Regions from separate parts of the Kitasatospora griseola genome, predicted to be linked through region 2. Evidence: predicted binding sites of a transcription regulator. Region 2 holds the regulator's gene; the other holds the start of a gene.
What was found. Region 2 encodes HspR, which represses chaperone genes until heat shock. Its sites were predicted from a motif close to TTGAGNNNNNNNNNCTCAA; they were not measured.

Region 1: the regulator HspR is predicted to act here: its motif matches at 1,865-1,883, upstream of lon (endopeptidase La).

The regions. Positions count from the first base shown of each region.
Region 1 is NZ_CP173360.1:3,327,228-3,330,635, reverse strand. Features, by position in the region: gene ACI1MP_RS14855 (response regulator transcription factor) at 10-744, opposite strand; gene ACI1MP_RS14850 (rhomboid-like protein) at 1,103-1,795, shown strand; gene lon (endopeptidase La) at 1,906-3,408, shown strand, end outside.
Region 2 is NZ_CP173360.1:4,373,507-4,376,914, forward strand. Features, by position in the region: gene ACI1MP_RS19720 (helix-turn-helix domain-containing protein) at 1-844, opposite strand, end outside; gene ACI1MP_RS19725 (heat shock protein transcriptional repressor HspR) at 1,051-1,575, opposite strand; gene dnaJ (molecular chaperone DnaJ) at 1,583-2,728, opposite strand; gene grpE (nucleotide exchange factor GrpE) at 2,865-3,408, opposite strand, start outside.

The sequences.
Region 1 (3,408 bases), 1.0 Mb from region 2:
GGCGCCGGGTCAGGACAGCGGAGCCTCCAGCGCGTACCCCACGCCGTGCACCGTGCGGATCCAGCTGGCGCCGATCTTCCGGCGCAGCGCCTTCACGTGGCTGTCGACCGTGCGGGTGCCGGACGCGTCGGTCCAGTCCCACACCTCGGCCAGCAGCTGCTCGCGGGTCAGCACCGCGCGCGGCTGCGCCGCCAGGCAGGCCAGCAGGTCGAACTCGGTCGGCGTCAGGTGCACGTCGCCCGAACCCAGCCGGACCCGGCGCTGCACGTGGTCGATCTCCAGCTCGCCGAAGCGCAGGCTGCCGAGCGCCGGCGTACGGGCCGCCTGCTGGGCGCGCTCCACCCGGCGCAGCAGCACGTTCACCCGGGCCGCCAGCTCGCGCATCGAGAACGGCTTGGTCATGTAGTCGTCCGCGCCGACGCCGAGACCCACCAGCAGGTCCGTCTCGTCGTCCCGCGCGGTCAGCATCAGCACCGGCACCGGGCGCTGGGCCTGGATCCGGCGGCACACCTCCAGGCCGTCGAAGCCCGGCAGCATGATGTCGAGCACCACCAGGTCCGGCTGCCAGGTGTGGAAGCCGTCCACCGCGCCCGGCCCGTCGTGGGCCACCGCCACCTTGAAGCCCTCGGCTCCCAGCCGCGCCGCGATCGACTCCGCGATGGTCGGCTCGTCCTCCACCACGAGCACCCGTCGCTGGGTGCCCACCGGGCCACTGCTGATCGTCTCTTGCTGAATCTCTGTCACGGTCACGCCACCGCCCCCAGGGCTGCGGGCCGGCCGCCTGTGGGGACGGCGGGCTCCGCTTCGTAGTCGTCTTGTTCCGTCGTGGGCTGTTGCCCCGCCCGCCGGTGCTGCTCCTGGCAGCGTACGGACGCCGTCCCCGCCCGGTATGGCGGACCGGAGGATTCCGGCCGCGGACCGTCATGGTTGGCAGGTCCCCGTTCGGACGGGCACGGGCCAGTACCTTACCCGCAGCACTTGCGACCTGTAACGGTACGTGTGCGAGCGGCATATGCACGCGCAGCGGTCTTCACAGGACTTACCCAGACACCTTTCACCTGCCCCCCGTATCGTGGGCCCGACGAGGCGTTCGGGAGGCACCATGACCAGCGCGGAACTGCGACGACGACTGATCAGGCCGGGGCTGCGGGCCGTCCCCACCCCCCGGACGAATCCGTTCGCGCTCGGTTACCTCGCCCTGCTGCTCGGCACCACGCTCTACGCCCGGTTCGGCGACCCCGAGACGGTGCACCGACTCCAGTCGGTGTCCTCCACCGACGCGCACAACCTGATGGTCCACCCCGTGGTCTCCCTCCTCGGCAGCGGGCTGTGGGTCGCCGGATCGGTCTGGATGCCCTACTTCTGGGCCTTCCTCCTCACCGTCGCACCCCTGGAACGACGGGCCGGCGGACTCCGTGCCCTCGGCGTCTTCGGGGCCGGCCACATCGGCGCGACGCTGCTCTCGCAGGGAGTGGTGGTGGCGACGGTGGCCGGCGGGGCGACCGCGCCCGACGTGCTGGACGCGATGGACATCGGCGTCAGCTACGGAGTGCTGGCCTCGCTGGGCGGGCTGGCCGGACTGCTGCGGCGGCCCGGGCGGGCGCTCGCGCTCGGGGCGGGACTGGCGCTGATCGGGCACCAGCTGCTCACCGATCCCGACCTGGTGACCTCGGTCGGGCATCCGGCGGCGATGCTGCTGGGCGTGGCGATGTGGCCGTGGCTGCGGCGGGGGAAGGGGCCCCGGGGGCCGGAGCGGGTGCGGGCCTGGAAGACGGCGACGGTCGTGGAGAGCTGAGCCGCGCGGGCCTGCGCCCGCTTCGCTCAGGGTGAACAGCCGGAGGGGAACAATCGATGCGCCCCAAGCCTTAGTCAGGTCGACTCAACTTCACTGACTGGGGAGAGATCATGGCATCGACGTCCGTTCCACTCACTCTGCCTGTGCTGCCGCTCGACGACGAGGTGGTGCTCCCCGGCATGGTGGTTCCGCTGGAGCTTTCGGATCCGGAGGTGAGGGCTGCCGTGGAGGCGGCCAGGGCGGGGAGCAACGGGGGGAAGCCGCAGGTGCTGCTGGTGCCGCGGCTGGACGGGTCGTACGCGGCGGTGGGTGCGCTGGCGACGGTCGAGCAGGTGGGGCGGCTGGCGGACGGGGATCCGGCGGCGCTGGTGCGGGCCGTGCGACGGGTGCGGATCGGCACGGGGACGACCGGGCCGGGGGCGGCGCTGTGGGTGGAGACCACGCCGTTCCAGGAGTCGGACCCGGGGCTGCCGGTGGCGGGCCGGGCGGCCGAGCTGGCCAAGGAGTACAAGGCGCTGTCCACGAAGTGGCTGCGCAAGCGCGGGGCGTGGCAGATCGTCGACCGGGTGGCGGCGATCGAGGACATCGGCGAGCTCGCGGACAACATCGGGTACGCGCCGTTCGCCACCGCCGAGCAGAAGCTGAAGGTGCTGCTGGAGGCGGACCGGCCGGCCCGGCTGGAGTACGCGCTGGGGCTGCTGCGCGAGCACCTCGCGGAGGAGGAGGTCAACGACACCATCCGCAAGGACGTCGAGGACGGCGTCGCCAAGCAGCAGAAGGAGTTCCTGCTGCGCCGCCAGCTGGAGGCCGTCCGCAAGGAGCTGGCCGAGCTGAACGGCGAGGCGGGGCTCGGAGGCTTCGAAGACGCTGACTACCGGGCCCGGGTGGAGGCCGCGGCGCTGCCGGAGAAGGTGCGGGAGGCGGCGCTCAAGGAGGTCGACAAGCTGGAGCGCTCCAGTGAGCAGTCGCCCGAGGGCTCGTGGATCCGCACCTGGCTGGACACGGTGCTGGAGCTGCCGTGGAACGAGCGCTCCGAGGACGCGTACGACCTGGCCGGTGCGCGGGCCGTGCTGGACGCGGACCACAACGGGCTGGCGGACGTGAAGGACCGGATCGTCGAGTACCTGGCGGTGCGCAAGCGCCGGGCCGACCAGGGGCTGGGGCAGATCGGCGGCCGGCGCGGGGGCGCGGTGCTGGCGCTGGTCGGCCCGCCCGGTGTCGGCAAGACCTCGCTGGGTGAGTCGGTGGCCCGGGCGATGGGCCGGTCGTTCGTGCGGGTGGCGCTCGGCGGCGTCCGGGACGAGGCGGAGATCCGCGGCCACCGGCGGACGTACGTGGGCTCGATCCCCGGCCGGATCGTCCGGGCGATCAAGGAGGCCGGGACGATGAACCCGGTGGTGCTGCTGGACGAGATCGACAAGGTCGGGTCGGACTACCGGGGCGACCCGGCGGCGGCGCTGCTGGAGGTGCTGGACCCGGCGCAGAACCACACCTTCCGGGACCACTACCTGGAGGTCGAGCTGGACCTGTCGGACGTGGTGTTCCTGGCCACCGCCAACGTCATGGAGGCGATCCCGGAGCCGCTGCTGGACCGGATGGACGTGGTCCGGCTG
Region 2 (3,408 bases):
GTACGATCTGCCGGCGCATTCTCGTGACCACCTGGGGTGGAATCCCGTGGTCGCCGGTGAACGGAATCGCCCGTTCCCATTGGCTGTTGAACACCCCGACGATGTAGTCGATGACGGACTCGTCCCGGATGAACGCCGCCCGATCGCGGTTCTGCTCGTCCCCCACGGTGATGACGGCGACTTTGCGATCGATCACGATGAGCTTGGTGAAGGCCTCGTCGAGCGTCCTGACCTGGCATCCTTCCTGGGTGACCGCCTGGACGTAACTGACCGTCGGGTTCGAATAGCGGGCGCTGGGCTGATAGATCGTCCGGATCGTGCCGCCGCGTTCCACGAATTTCAGATCGCGGGCGATCGCAATTTTCAGCGCGTCCTCCCCGCGGCCGCCGCCGGGTTGCGCGGTGAGCATTTCCTCCGAGCCGTTGGCCATGGTCGTCGCCAGCTGCTGGTTGATGTTTCCGCGACCCTGGACGTAGGCGATGGAACCTCCGGACACCGGGTGGCTGACGTAGGTCTGATATTCCCGGTGCAGGTCCTGCAGGGTGTGGTGGAGCGAGACCGAGCGCCGGAGTATTTCGCCGGCTTCCCGTTGGAACTCCAGCGCCAGTGATTCCGCCAGTTGTTGGGGATCCTTCACGGCGTAGGTGCCGGAGGGTCCCACCTCCGACTGGAGCAGACCGAGAGCGAGCAACTCCTGCAAGGGGCCGTCGATTTGATCGGACGACAAGGCGTCGGCTTCGCACTCGGTCAGTCGGCCTCCGGTCTGCACGGCGCGGACGTAGAGGGACCTGGCCTCCGGTGACAGGGCCGGGGCGCCGGCACTGCTCCTCTGCTCAGTACTCATGTCCATGACTCCTCGCCTGAGCTGGGGGCTTCTGGCAGTTCGGGGGCGTCTTCCGGCCCGCATCATAGAGCGAAGGGCGCTCGGTTCCCCCGAATTACGGATCGATACGGGTCGGAAGCCTGTCCTCATCAAGACTCTGACAGCACACCGAAACCGCCGACACCCCCCGGTGGGAAGGAATGTCGACGGTTCCTGGTCGGGTCGGGTCAGCGCTTGGGGCGCCAGACCACCAGTGCGCTGGACTGCTGGACCTGCTGGTAGGGCACCAGGTCACGGCGGTAGGAGGCGTGCACGGCGGCCTCCCGCTGCTGGAGCGTGGCGGCGGCGCCCTCCAGGGCGTCGACCAGCTCGGAGACCCTGGACTGCAGGGCAGCGACCTGGTTCTCCAGTTCGATGATCCGCTTGATGCCCGCCAGGTTGATGCCCTCGTCCTGGGAGAGCCGCTGGACCTCGCGCAGCTGCTGGATGTCGCGCGCGGAGTAGCGGCGGCCGCGCCCGGCGGTGCGGTCGGGGCAGACCAGGCCGAGCCGGTCGTACTGGCGCAGCGTCTGCGGGTGCAGGCCGGAGAGTTCGGCGGCGACCGAGATCACGTAGACCGGGGTGTCCTCGGTGAGGACGTACGTCGGCGGGCCGGCGGGGCGGGTGCGGCCGCCGCCGCCGGGCAGGCCCTCGCCGATGCCGGAGCCGATCCGGCCCTCGTTGCCGTGCGGGCTGTCGGGGTGGGGACTCATCGGGGTCTCACGCTCCCTCTGCCGCCTTGAACAGGGCGGCTCGCGGGTCGTCCGAGGCGGTGGCCTCGCGGTACTGCTCCAGTGCGCTCAGGGCGTCTCCGCTGACCACTTTGGGCACGGCGACCTCGACGGTGACCAGCAGATCGCCACGGGTGCCGTCCTTGCGGGTGGCGCCCTTGCCGCGGGCCCGCATGGTCAGGCCGTTGGCGCTGCCCGGGGGCAGCTTGAGCTTCACGGCCGGGCCGTTCAGGGTCGGCACCTCGATGGTGCCGCCGAGCGCGGCCTCGGGGAAGCTGACCGGCACCGTCACGGTGAGGTTGTCACCCTTGCGTCCGAACACCGGGTGCGGGTCGACGTGCACGGTGACGTACAGGTCGCCGGGCTGGCCGCCGCGCTCGCCCTGGGCGCCCTTGCCCTTGAGCCGGATGCGCTGGCTGTCCTGCACACCGGCCGGGATGCGGACCTGCATGGTGCGGGCCGAGGAGGCCCGGCCGCTGCCGTGGCAGACGGTGCACGGGTCGTCGACGATCATGCCGCGGCCCTTGCAGTCCCGGCACGGCTCGGAGAGCGCGAAGGCGCCCTGGCCGCGGCTGACGGTGCCCGCGCCGACGCAGGTCGGGCAGACCCGGGGGGTGGTGCCGGTCTTGGCGCCGGTGCCGGCACAGGCCCGGCAGGCGGCCTGGGAGGTCATCCGCAGCGGCACCGTCGCGCCGTCCACGGCCTCCTCGAAGTTGAGGGTGACCTCGGTCTCGACATCCGCGCCGCGGCGCGGCTGCGCGGTCTGCCGGCCGCCGCGGTTGAACAGGCCGCCGAACACGTCGCCGAGCCCGCCGCTTCCGCCGCCCCCGCCGTTGAACAGGTCGCCGAAGTCGAAGCCGCCGGCGCCGCCCGCCCCGCCGGGCCGGAAGCCGCCGCCGGCGAACAGCGAGCGCGCCTCGTCGTACTCCTTGCGACGCTTCTCGTCGGAGAGCACGTCGTACGCCTCGGAGATGTCCTTGAACCGCTCCTCGGCCTTGGCATCGCCCTTGTTGGCGTCCGGATGGAACTCGCGCGCCAGCTTGCGGTACGTCTTCTTGATCTCGGCGGCGGTGGCGTCCTTGGGCACGCCGAGGACCTTGTAGTAGTCCTTCTCCACGTAGTCCTTAGCGCTCATGGCCTTTGACCGCCACCTCCCGTAGTTCTGAAGTCTGTTGGTGAAGAGTGCTGTTGCGAAAGAGCCGGGATACGGCGCTGCGGAGCCGGCCGCCGTACTGGACGACGTACGACTCCGCAGCGCACGGGGACCCTACTCAGCTGTCGGACGAGCCGTCAGCCTTGTCGCCGTCCGGTTCGCCGGTGGTCTGGGCGCCCGGCTGGGGCTCCGCGACCGCGACCATCGCCGGGCGGATGATCCGCTCGCCGATCCGGTACCCGGGCTGGAGGATCTGCACGCAGGTGTCCTCCGTGACGTCCGACGAGTAGCTGTGCATCAGCGCCTCGTGGATGGTCGGGTCGAAGGGCTCGCCCTCCTTGCCGAACTGCTGCAGCCCGAGCTTGGCGACGACCGTCTCCAGCGACTCGGCGACGGACTTGAAGCCGCCCGTCACCTCGCCGTGCTCACGGGCCCGGCCGATGTCGTCCAGCACCGGGATCAGCGATTCCACGATGTTGGAGACCGCGATCTCCCGGACGGTGGCCCGGTCGCGCTCGACCCGCTTGCGGTAGTTCTGGTACTCGGCCTGGAGACGCTGCAGGTCGGCGGTGCGCTCGCCGGCCTCGCGCTTGGCGGCGGCCAGCTCGTCGGCACCCGCGCCTGCGACAGCCTCTTCGGCGGCCTTCAGCACGGCTTCCTCG